Regions from separate parts of the Parasphingorhabdus pacifica genome, predicted to be linked through region 1. Evidence: riboswitches for the same ligand, from Rfam matches in the RefSeq annotation. Region 1 holds a riboswitch; each other region holds the start of a gene.
The links. A riboswitch is a leader RNA that binds a small molecule or an ion and turns the genes downstream of it on or off. The one in region 1 is predicted to bind cobalamin.
Positions count from the first base shown of each region.

Region 1 (4,026 bases):
TTTCCCACGGCGGTCCCGGGAACGTGTTGGTCAATCCGGTCGGAGAGGGCCAAGCGGCCTTGATCTCGCAGCCTCATGACCAGGACCGCGACGAAGGTCTTGGTGATCGACCCTATGCGGTATTGCGTATCGACGGTTGGTCGCTGCCCATCGACCGTCCCCCTGGAATCGGCCCAGATCATCTCGCCATCACGTACGAGACCCGCAGTCAGCGACGGGACCCGGTTCTCACTCTGTTCCACTGCCAACCGCCGCAGCAAGGCGCGCTGGGTGGTGGGCAACAAGCTCGTCAGCATTCGCACATGCTGTCACGTGCGGCCCGGCAGCAAGGGAACCTTCCGTTCAGATGTGCGCGAAAGGTTCCCTTGCTCGCACGGTTCATGCCCGGGCGCTGCGAAGCTGCTCGTCTGCTCCCGGCCCTGGTGGGATGCGCGGAACCGACAGAAAGAAGACCGCGCCGATACCCCAGAAGAGGATGGTGATCATCCATTCGTAGGGCCATGACAGAGCTGCCGGCATTCCTGGTAGCGCGAGGAGGATCAGCATGGCGCTCAGTAGGATTGCCGCCACCCCGATACCCCAGGGCCGGCGAACGCGAAACGGTCGCTCGAGTTCAGGTTCGCGACGCCGCAGCACGAGGAAGGACACGGATACGAGCAAGTATCCCACGACGATGTTGACCGCTCCCGCGTTGGACAACCATGTCAACATTTGTTCACCGAACAGTGGCGCGATCATGCTTATCCCGCCAATGAAAAGAATTGCATTGCTGGGCGTTCTGTACTTTGGGTGTATCTTGGCGAACCATGCTGGGAGCATTTTGGACTTTCCCATGGCGTAGACGAGTCTGCTGGACCCGATGAGTAGCCCGTTCCAGCTAGTCAGGATGCCTGCCACACCGCCGACTATGAGGAGGCCACCCATCGTGTCGCTGTTCCATAGCGCTGCCATGGCCGTGGCGGTAGCCAAATCGGAGCTTTGAATCTCATGCAGTGGAATCGCGGTTCCGACGGCTATCTGGATTAGCACGTACCAGGAAGTGGCAAGCACCACGGAGAGCACGAGCAGTTTGCCGACCTGCCGACTGGGGAGCTGGGTCTCTTCTGCGGACTGGGGGATCACGTCGAACCCGAGGAACAGGAACGGTGTCGCCACAACGACACCCATGATTCCCATCGTTCCGCCGGTGAACAGCGGGTCGGCGTTGGCGATCGAACCACTGCCGAGAGAGCCGAACAGCAGACACGCACCTACGCCGAGCAAGAACAGCACACCTATCGACTGCAGTGTCGTCGCAGGTCGGACACCTACATAGTTAAGAATGGTGATCACGGCCGCTCCGGCGACGGCAACCATCGTCCATATCGCATAAACCGGGGATCCAGCGACGTGCCAGATCACTCCGGTAGACAGTTGCGGAACGAGGTAGGCGATCGTTTCAGGTAGCGCCACCGCCTCGAATGCGACGACGGAAACATAGCCGACGACGACAGCCCACGATGCGACAAATGCCCATCTCGAACCGAGGGCGCGGAGAACGTAGTGGTGTTCTCCGCCTGCTTTCGGCATCGCCGATACCAGCTCAGCATAGGTGAGACCGACCAGCGCTACGATCAGACCACCGATCACGAACGCGAGCGCGGATCCGAGCACACCAGCGTCGTCGATGTACTGACCGGCCAGGACAACCCAGCCGAATCCGATCATCGAACCGAATCCGACCGCCAATACGTCTTTACGTCTGAGTACTCGCTCGAACGGACGCTCATCACTGCTCATGTGCGCTCCCGAATGCCGGGACGGAAGTATCGAAGCCACATCCTGCAGCGAGCGGAAGAGGTTGACAATACCCGGACCGGCACGCGGTCCATCTCGTAGCCGCTTACTCCAAATGGGGCACGGCTCACCCTCTACAGCCGGGCTGAGCCCGTTTCACATACACCCGAGTAGCACGAGATTCCGACACCGAGCAAGGGAACCCTTCTTCCACAACTGAGAGAAAAGTTCCCTTGCTGACACCCCTGTGGTGAGACCCGGCACAAGGCGATGGGTCTTGCCATCCGGAGCCCAACGAGTAGGGTTCAGGACGCTGATGGTTCACCGGCGGCGAGGGATCGTGACCGGTGAGGCAAGAGGGAACCCGGTGTAACTCCGGGACTGCCCCGCAGCGGTGAGTGGGAACGAACGCCGTCGCCGCCCGTTTTCGGTCGGCAAAGCACTGGGCATGCCTGGGAAGCTGACGGCTAGTAGGAACATCCGAAATGGGACCGCCCACGAGTCCGAAGACCTGCCATCGGTGCGCACACCAGCGTGTGTGCGCTCGTCCGTGGCCTCGAGGGAGGGCGAGCGGGCACTGCGGCCACTCCACCGGACTGGTCTGCGGTACGCGTTCACCTCTTCGGGGCTGTCGGACTTGCCGTGTCACCGAGCTCGCGAGGAGAGAGCTTTGACCAGCACGATCGGATCGACCGTACTCGGATATCCGCGCATCGGGCCGCGCCGCGAACTGAAGCGGGCGTTGGAAAGTTACTGGGCATCCCGTATCGGGGAAGAAGAACTCAGGGATGTGGCCCGGACGCTACGCACGAACACGTGGCGGGAACTTCATGACGAAGGTGTGAACTCGGTACCGAGCAACACTTTCTCCTTCTACGACCAGGTGTTGGACACTGCTGTCACGTTCGGCGCAGTGCCCGAGCGGTACACGCGTCTGGGACTCGGACCGTTGGACACCTATTTCGCGATGGCACGAGGCGTTGAGTCGACGCCTCCACTCGAGATGACCAAGTGGTTCGACACCAACTACCACTACCTCGTCCCCGAGATCGGCCCGGATACGGAGTTCGCACTGGCCGACCGCACTCCCGTCGAGCAGTGCCACGAAGCTGCCGATATGGGCGTGCTCACCCGCCCGGTTGTGGTCGGACCGCTGACGTTCTTGTTGTTGTCCAAACCAGCACAGGGCTCCCCGAAATCGTTTCGTACCGTGGACAAGCTCGATGACCTGGTGCCCTCCTATGTCGATCTCTTGCGCGAGCTCCACGAAGCCGGTGTGGAGTGGGTCCAGTTGGACGAGCCGGCCTTCGCCGCCGACCGATCCACCGAAGAACTGGCTCTGCTGCGTCGCGCCTACGACGAAATCGCGCACGCGACCGACCGACCGAAGCTGATGGTGGCTCCCTACTTCGGAGATCCGAGGGAGGCGTTGGGCGTTCTCGCTGAGACCGATGTCGAGGCGATCGCCCTGGATCTCGTCGCAGGGCGGCCCGTTATAGATCGGCTGCCCGCCATCCATGGTCTGCGAAACAAGACCTTGGTCGCCGGCTTGGTGGACGGACGCAACATCTGGCGTACGGACCTGGACTCAGCACTCGGCACCGCCGCTACCCTTCTCGGGTTTGCCGGTGACGTGTCGATCGCGACATCGTGTTCGTTGCTGCACGTGCCCTATGACGTTGATGCCGAAACCAGCATCGACGAGGAGATCAAACCATGGTTGGCCTTCGCGAAGCAGAAGGTCTCCGAAGTGGTCCTGCTCAATCGTGCGCTACGAGACGGCCGGAATGCGGTGGCCGACGAACTCTCAGTTCAAAATTCGTTGATCGAAGCTCGGCGAAATTCAGCTCGTCGACATGACGGCAACGTCCGGCAACGGGTCAGGGATTTGACCTCAGGTGACTTTCAACGGCCCGACTACGCTGTTCGGCGCGAAGCTCAGCGACAAACCCTGAATCTGCCTCCGCTTCCCACCACGACCATCGGTTCGTTCCCGCAGACCAGTGACGTGCGGAAAGCTCGTGCAGCACTGCGCAACGGCACGATCGACCGGGCGACCTACAACCGTCGGATGTTCGACGAGATCGAACGCATCGTTCGGTTGCAGGAGCAACTCGGACTGGATGTTCTCGTCCACGGCGAACCCGAACGCAACGACATGGTCCAGTACTTCTCCGAACACATGTCCGGCTTCGTCAGTACGGACAACGGGTGGGTGCAATCGTACGGGTCTCGCTGTGTGCGCCCACC
Region 1 covers NZ_BAAGYS010000002.1:504,282-508,307, forward strand. The annotation lists gene ACYVAN_RS02340 (serine hydrolase domain-containing protein) at 1-296, opposite strand, end outside; gene ACYVAN_RS02345 (APC family permease) at 379-1,779, opposite strand; cobalamin riboswitch at 2,077-2,309, shown strand; gene metE (5-methyltetrahydropteroyltriglutamate--homocysteine S-methyltransferase) at 2,447-4,026, shown strand, end outside.

Region 2 (4,026 bases), on a different contig from region 1:
CGCCTGATGGCGTCCTTCCAGCGGTCGACTGAACGGGCTCGTGCCGAGGAGAGCCTGCCTCGTCGGGGAAAACCCAACATCGCCACGGACAGTGAGGATTGAGCCAGTGGAGCAAGCAAGCACACCCAACGACCTGAACTGGCTGCTGGAAGACATGGTCGAACGGGTCGACAGAGCGCGGCACGCGATCGTGCTGTCGGCGGACGGCTTGCTCGTCGGCCGGTCGCAAGCCATGTCCGATGAGGACGGTGACCACCTGGCCGCGATGGCCTCGGCGTTCCAGAGCCTCGCGCGCGGGACGGGGCGGCACTTCGGCGGTGGGCAGGTCCGCCAGACGATCGTCGAGATGGACCACGCCTTCCTGTTCGTCACGGCCGCGGGCCGAGGCTCGTGCCTGGCCGTGGTTTCGGACGAGGATGCCGACGTGGGCCAGATCGCCTACGAGATGAACCTCCTCGTCAAACAGGTGGGCAACTCCGTGCGAGCCACGCCGAGAGCCGACTCGGACTCGCACGGTCGGGTATCGACGACGTGACCGTCGAAGACGAGCGTCCGTGGACCGACGAGGATGCCGGCCCGCTCGTCCGTCCCTACGCGATGACCAGGGGACGTACTCGCGCCGGTGAGCACCAGCTCGATCTCATCACGATGGTCGTCTCCACCCGGCCGGTCGATCCGGCGGTCGGACTCTCCGCCGATCACGAGCGGGTGGTCGGCCTGTGCAAGCGTCCGGTCTCGGTCGCGGAGGTGGCAGGCGGGCTCAACGTACCGCTGGTGGTAGCGCGGGTTCTGCTGGGTGATCTCATGCACGAGGGCGCCGTCATCGTGCGTCCGCCGATCACGCCGGTGGCTCCGACGCCGGACCGGACATTGCTGCAGGCGGTACTGGATGGAATTCGAAAGCTCTGAACCGGGCGACGACACCCCCGTCCGATTCCCCACCGCGGTCAAAATTCTGATCGCGGGCGGTTTCGGCGCGGGCAAGACGACGTTGGTCGACTCGGTGAGCGAGATCGCGCCGCTGCGCACGGAGGAAGTGCTCACCGAAGCGGGTCTGGGAATCGACGATCTCGAAGGGGTCGAGTCCAAGGAGACGACCACGGTCGCGTTGGACTTCGGTCGTATCACCATCAATCCGGACGTCGTGCTCTACCTGTTCGGCATGCCCGGCCAGAACCGCTTCTGGTTCATGTGGGACGAGCTCTCCTCCGGTGCCCTCGGCGCGGTCGTGGTCCTCGACACCCGGCGTTTGAACGACGGCTTCCCGTCCATCGACTTCTTCGAGCACCGGGGCATCCCGTTCGTGGTCGCGGTCAATCACTTCGCGGACTCCGCCGAGTACGCACCGGATGAGATCCGCCGGGCACTCGATCTCAACGGGGCGGCCCCGGTCCTGGTCGGCGATGTTCGCGAACGCGCGTTCAGCCGGGCGGTGTTGGTCGAACTGATCGAACACGTGCTGGCGGGCGCGGGGGAACTGCCGGAGGTCGTGGGGTAGCTCCCGCTGGTCTGATCGTGTTTCGCTTCACACCGGTGAACTCCTCTAGCCTGATCGAATCAATTTAGGTTAGGCTCCCCAAACCTTCCCGGCGTGCTGGTTGCGCGCCAGGAAGAGTGATCCGAACCGAACCGAGGAGTTACATGTCTCGCCCCCGCAGACTTCTGGCCATGGCAGCCACGGCCTGCACGCTGGTCGCCACCGCCGCATGTGGCGCGTCGGACCCGGGCACGTCGGGCGACTCCCCGCAGGAAGGCGAGCGCGTCGTCACCCATGCCATGGGTGAGACCACCGTCAGCGAAGAACCCAAGCGCGTGGTCGTCCTCGACACCGGCGAGCTCGACTCGGTCCTCGCGCTGGGGGTCAAACCGGTCGGGGCCGTTGCTCCGGACGCCACGAACTCCCTGCAGCCCTACCTCGCGGAGAAGACCAAGGGAGTGCCGACGGTCGGCACCATCGGGTCACCGAACCTGGAGAAGATCACTCAGCTCGAACCCGATCTCATCCTGAGCAGCAAGGTCCGGGACGAAGACAAGTACGAGCAGCTCAGCGCCATCGCGCCCACCGTCTTCGCCGAGACCGTCGGTGAACCGTGGAAGGAGAACTTCCTGCTCAACGCCGAGGCTCTCGGCAAGAAGGCCGAGGGCGAGAAGATCCTGGCCGACTACAAGAAGCGGGCGGCCGAGATCGGCAAGAAGGTCGGAAATCCGGCTGAAACCGAGGTCAGCGCACTGCGCACCACCTCGGGCGACGGCACGATGCGCCTCTACGGCGAGGGCTCGTTCATCGGCACCATCCTCAAGGATGTCGGCTTCAGCAGGCCCGCGAACCAGCGGATCGACAAGACCTTCACGGAGATCAGCCGTGAACAGATCGGCCAGGCCGATGGCGACCTGCTCTTCTACAGCTCGTACGGCTCGGCCGCCAAGCAGCGGCAGGACGAGCTCGTCGCCAGCTCCCAGTGGTCCAACCTCGGAGCAGTGCGCGACAACAAGGCCTTCGAGGTGTCCGACGACCGGTGGTTCCTCGGCCTCGGGCCGCTCGGCGCCAACCTCGTCCTCGACGACCTGGAGAAGATCGTCGGCAACTCCTGATCCACCGACCGAGAGCGCCGGGCACTCCGTGTTGGATGCCCGGCGCTTTTGGTTCGGCGGGCGCGACGAAGGTGCTCCACAGCCGAAACAGCGCAATCCGGCGCGCCATCTGGACCCTGATTGGGATCGCAGACCCAACATGTAGTGTGTCGCTTGCTGATGGTTCATCGGTGCCCCGCACCGGTGTGACAACAGGGAACCCGGTGCGAATCCGGGACTGCCCCGCAGCGGTGAACGGGAACGACCGTCGTACGAAGGCACTGGGCGAACCGTCCGGGAAGCCACGACCAGTAGGAACCGGCAACAGCCGGCGCGCCCGTGAGTCCGAAGACCTGCCATCGGTGCGCGCATCGCAAGTGCGCGCTGTCCGGGACCTCGCGGGTGGGTCTGCTCGGACGATCGGCAGCGCACCGCGTCACCGACGTCTCCAGCACGTGCTCTCCCGCGTTCTTCGAACTCGCGAGGAGAAGCGCCGTGACCGGCACGCCACACACGAACACGAACACCGCCACGCTGCCGGACACCGACTGGAACCGGGTCGCCACCGTGGTCCGGCAGGCGTGCGAGGGCATCGACGACGTCTCCCCCGAAGCAGTGCTGCGCGAGGTGCACCGCAACACCTACGACGGCATCGACAGGCACGAACTCGCCCTCGCCCAGGTCATGGCGGCACGGACCCTCGTCGAAGCCGAACCCGGCTACTCCTCCGTCACCGCCAGATTGGTGCTCGACAACCTCCGTGGCGAAGCCCTGAGCTACCTGGCCGGAACCGCCACCGAGGCCGACCAGGAACAGATGCGGGAGCACTACCCCGGCTACTTCCGGAACTACGTGCGACGCGGGGTCCAGCTGCAGCAACTCGACCCGCGGCTCGCCGACTTCGACCTCGAACGGCTCGGTGCGGCGCTCGACGCCGACCGGGACCTGTCCTTCGACTTCCTCGGGGTGCAAACCCTCTACGACCGGTACTTGCTGCACCACGACGGGACCCGTTTCGAACTGCCGCAGGCGTTCTTCATGCGCGTGGCCATGGGTCTGGCCCTGAACGAGAACGCCCCCGAGACGCGGGCGATCGAGTTCTACCGCCTGCTCTCGTCGTTCGACTTCATGTGCTCGACACCGACCCTGTTCAACGCGGGCACCACCCGACCGCAACTGTCGTCCTGCTTTCTGACCACAGTGGACGACGACCTGCACGGGATCTTCCACTCGATCGGCAACAACGCACTGCTGTCGAAGTACGCGGGCGGCCTGGGCAACGACTGGACACCGGTCCGCGGAATCGGCTCCCACATCAACGGCACCAACGGCCGGTCCCAAGGCGTCGTACCGTTCCTGAAGGTCGCCAACGACACGGCGGTCGCGGTCAACCAGGGCGGCAAACGCAAAGGCGCGGTGTGCGCCTACCTGGAAACCTGGCACATCGACATCGAG
Region 2 covers NZ_BAAGYS010000014.1:369,546-373,571, forward strand. The annotation lists gene ACYVAN_RS21895 (sensor histidine kinase) at 1-102, shown strand, start outside; gene ACYVAN_RS21900 (roadblock/LC7 domain-containing protein) at 107-535, shown strand; gene ACYVAN_RS21905 (DUF742 domain-containing protein) at 532-909, shown strand; gene ACYVAN_RS21910 (GTP-binding protein) at 890-1,498, shown strand; gene ACYVAN_RS21915 (ABC transporter substrate-binding protein) at 1,669-2,592, shown strand; cobalamin riboswitch at 2,736-2,946, shown strand; gene ACYVAN_RS21920 (ribonucleoside-diphosphate reductase subunit alpha) at 3,067-4,026, shown strand, end outside.
Region 2: another riboswitch for cobalamin. It lies ahead of ACYVAN_RS21920 (ribonucleoside-diphosphate reductase subunit alpha); the one in region 1 lies ahead of metE (5-methyltetrahydropteroyltriglutamate--homocysteine S-methyltransferase).

Region 3 (4,026 bases), 280 kb from region 1:
TGCCCGGCAACCATTCGAGGTTGCCGTGCTTGCCCAGGTGGACCATCGCGTGGGCGTCGAACTCGTCGAGCAGCCACCGGTAGGCCGCCAGGTAGTGGTGGCTCGGTGGCAGGTCCGGATCGTGGTAGATCGCGATCGGGTTCTCGCCGAAACCGCGGGGCGGCTGCACCATGAGCACGACGTTGCCCGCTCGGATCGCGGCGAGCACGATCTCGCCTTCCGAGTCCTGGGAGCGGTCGACGAACTGCTCGCCGGGCGGCGGTCCCCAGTGCTGCTCGACCTGGGTACGCAGTTCCTGGGGGAGCGTCGCGTACCAGGCGTTGTAGCGCTGGGCCGGAATGCGCACGGGGTTGCCTTCGAGCTGCTCTTCGCTGAGCCAGTCGGGATCCTGCCCGCCCGCCGCGATCAGGGCGTGGATCAGCGCGTCGCCGTCCTGCTCGGCGACTCCCGGAATGGCGTCCGCACCGGTCTCCGGACCGATGTCGTATCCCTGCTCGCGGAGTTCGCGCAGCACTCGGACGGCGGTGGCCGGGGTGTCGAGGCCGACGGCGTTACCGATCCGGGAGTGCTTGGTGGGGTAGGCCGAGAGCATCAGGGCCAGCCGCTTGTCCTGCGGCGGAACGTGTCGGAGTCGCCCGTGCCGGACGGCGATGCCCGCCACCCGCGCGGCCCGTTCCGGGTCGGCCACGTAGACGGGCAGTCCCTCGGAATCGTTCTCCTTGAACGAGAACGGGACCGTGATCAGGCGTCCGTCGAACTCGGGCACGGCAACCTGAGTGGCCATGTCCAAAGGGGACAGACCTTCGTCGTTCTCCTGCCAGGCCTCTCGGCTGCTGGTCAGGCAGAGTCCCTGCAGGATCGGGATGTCCAGATCGGCGAGCGCTCCGATGTCCCACGCTTCGTCGTCACCACCGGCGGTGGCGGTGGCCGGGCGGGTGCCACCGGCGGCGAGGACGGTGACGACGAGCGCGTCGGCGCGCTGAAGCGTCTCGATCAGTTCCGGCTCGGGGGCGCGCAGGGACGCGCAGAACACCGGTAGCGCCTGGCCACCCGCGTCTTCGACGGCGTCGCACAGGGCGTGCGCGAAGGCGGTGTTGCCGGCCATGTGGTGCGCGCGGTAGTACAGCACCGCCACGGTCGGGCCCTCGTCGCGGCGGGGAGTGCGGTCGAGCAGGCCCCACCGCGGCGTTTCGGCGGGCGGTTCGAACCCGTTGCCGGTGAGCAGCACCGTGTCCGAGAGGAAGTTGAACAGCTGGGTGAGGTTCTCGGGTCCGCCTTGGGCCAGGTACGAGTGTGCTTCCGCGCACACGCCGCCGGGCACCGTGGAGCACTCCATCAGTTCGGCGTCCGGCGCTTGCTCGCCACCGAGCACGACGACGGGGCGCGGGCCGGCCAGCAGGGCGTCGAGACCTTCCTCCCATGCGCGGCGTCCGCCCAGCAGGCGCACGACCACCAGGTCGACGTCTTCGAGCAGCGGTGGCAGGTCGTCCACGCCGAGCCGGGCCGGGTTTCCGAGCCGGTACTCGGCGGCACTGGCCCGCGCACTGAGCAGGTCTGTGTCCGAAGTGGACAGAAGCAGGATCATGCGGTTCGCTCCTCGGCGATGGAGACCTGAACGGTGAAGGGGAAGAACACGGAGACGCGAGACGTGCGTCTGCTGCGCATGGTGAGCCTTCCTCGGGGGTCCTCGCCCCCGGGTCGTCGGGCGCGGCGACCGGAGTCTCCTGGCTTCCGGATCAACGCTCGCTCCGGTCTTCCCGCCCGCTGCGGGGCAGTGACCTGTCGTGGAGTCCGCTCCCCGGTGACAGTGGCGGGACCGCGCCGGACTCGCACCGGCTTCCTCCGCCTGTCGCCGCTCAAATGCTGTGACCACTCTCCGCAACAGGCCGATCTTCCGTCAAGTTGACCCCGGCATGACGCGCGTCGCAGCAACGCGTTTTGCGTCCGCAACTACCGCGGACCGTAGGATCGGCGCGTGTTCGAAACTTCCAGAGCCGAACGTGACGCCTGCCCCGGTGCTCTCCGTGTCCACGAAGCCGCGGACGGTGGCCTCGCGCGGGTGCGCGTGCCCGGTGGAGCCATGACGACCGCCCAGTTCCGGGCCGTCGGTGAGGCTGCCGCGGAACTGGGAAGTGGGGGAATGGAGCTGACTTCCAGGGCGAACCTGCAGGTCAGAGGGCTCAACTCCGGTTGCGGGCAGGAGTTCGCCCAACGGCTGGCCGCGGTCGGCCTGCTGCCTTCCGCGACACACGAGCGGGTCCGCAACGTCCTCGGTTCGCCCACCGCCGATGGGGACGCGATGTGGGACGTGCGTGCCGTTGCCCACGAGCTCGACGTCCTGCTCTGCGCGATCCCCGACCTCGCCGAGCTGCCGGGACGGTTCTTGTTCGCGGTGGACGGCGGTGGGGGCGACGTCGCCGCGCTCGCCGCCGACGTCTGTCTGTACCCGCTGCGCTCCGACTCGATCGCGTTGCTGCTGGCCGGAACCGACTCGGGTGTCCGCGTGGCCCCGGGCGAAGCCGCGCGGGCGGCCGTGGCCGCCGCGGAGGCATTTCTCACCGAGCGCGGCCGCCAGGGATCGCTGGCCTGGCGGCTGACCGAGCTCGACAACGGCGTGCAGGCCATCGCGGGCAAGGTGCTGGCCGTGCGCGACGCCGTCTGGAGCCCGCCCGAACCTGTTCCCGCGCGGCCGTTGCCGACACATGCGCAGGTCGGAGAGCTCTTCCGGCAATACGGGCGGATCACCGTGGGTGTGGGAGCACCTCTGGGCCGACTGTCGCCGGAGCAGGTGGATATCATCGCCGCTGCGTCCGGCACCGCCGGTGAGCTCCGCCTGACACCGTGGCGAACCATCGTCCTGCCCGGCCTGCCCGCCGACGAGGCGGACCGGTGGTTGTCGGACCTGGGCGCGCACGGCCTGGTCGTCGACCGGGAACAGGGGCGGACCGGAGTGACGTCGTGCACCGGTCGCCCCGGCTGCGCCAAAGCCCTCGCCGACGTCCGCAACGATGCGGAACGCGCCATGCGGCGCCCGATCGGAGGCGAGCTGCCCGTGCACTGGGTGGGTTGCACGCGGCGGTGCGGCCGACCCCAGGGGCCGGTGGTGGAAGTGCTGGCCACGGAGGCCGGCTACGAGATCGGGCTCGACGGCCGCACGTACGCGACCGAAGCCGACATCGACCAGGTATCCGCCGCGCTGGACGTGGCACGGAGGAAAGAGTGAACGAGGACAGCGGGACCACCCGCCACAGCGGAGTGCCGGAGTACATCCGGGAAGGCGCGGAGATCTACCGCCACTCCTTCGCCACCATTCGCGCCGAAGCGGAGCTCGGCGGCCTACCGTCCGAAGTGGCCGGTGTCGCGGTGCGGATGATCCACGCCTGCGGCATGGTCGACCTCGTCGAGGACCTGGCCTACTCGCCGAACGTCGTGCTCGACGCCCGCGCGGCACTGCGCGGTGGCGCACCGGTCTTCTGCGACGCGGCGATGGTCGCGGCCGGGGTGACCCGGCGACGCCTGCCCGCGAACAACGACATCATCTGCACCCTCTCCGACGAGCGGGTACCGGGGCTCGCCCAGCAGCTGGGCACCACGCGCAGCGCCGCGGCGATGGAACTGTGGCGAGACCGGTTGGAAGGCTCGATCGTCGCCATCGGGAACGCGCCGACTGCGCTGTTCCGGTTGTTGGAAATGATCGAGGCAGGCGCCGGTCGGCCCGCCGCGGTACTGGGCGTCCCGGTCGGGTTCATCGGTGCCGTCGAATCGAAGGAAGCGCTGGTCTCGCACGCGAGCAGCCTGGAGCACCTGGTCGTCCACGGCCGCAGGGGCGGCAGTGCGATGACCGTGGCAGCCATCAACGCGATCGCGAGCGAGGAAGAGTGAGCAGCGAAATGACGGATGGGACCGGAGTCAAGGGCAAGCTCTACGGGGTCGGCCTCGGCCCGGGGGACCCCGAACTGGTCACCGTCAAGGCGGCCAGGTTGGTCGAGCAGGCCGAGGTGATCGCCTACCACAGCGCCCGCCACG
Region 3 covers NZ_BAAGYS010000002.1:224,726-228,751, reverse strand. The annotation lists gene cobN (cobaltochelatase subunit CobN) at 1-1,585, opposite strand, end outside; cobalamin riboswitch at 1,718-1,843, opposite strand; gene cobG (precorrin-3B synthase) at 1,976-3,223, shown strand; gene ACYVAN_RS01035 (precorrin-8X methylmutase) at 3,220-3,882, shown strand; gene ACYVAN_RS01030 (precorrin-2 C(20)-methyltransferase) at 3,891-4,026, shown strand, end outside.
Region 3: another riboswitch for cobalamin. It lies ahead of cobN (cobaltochelatase subunit CobN); the one in region 1 lies ahead of metE (5-methyltetrahydropteroyltriglutamate--homocysteine S-methyltransferase).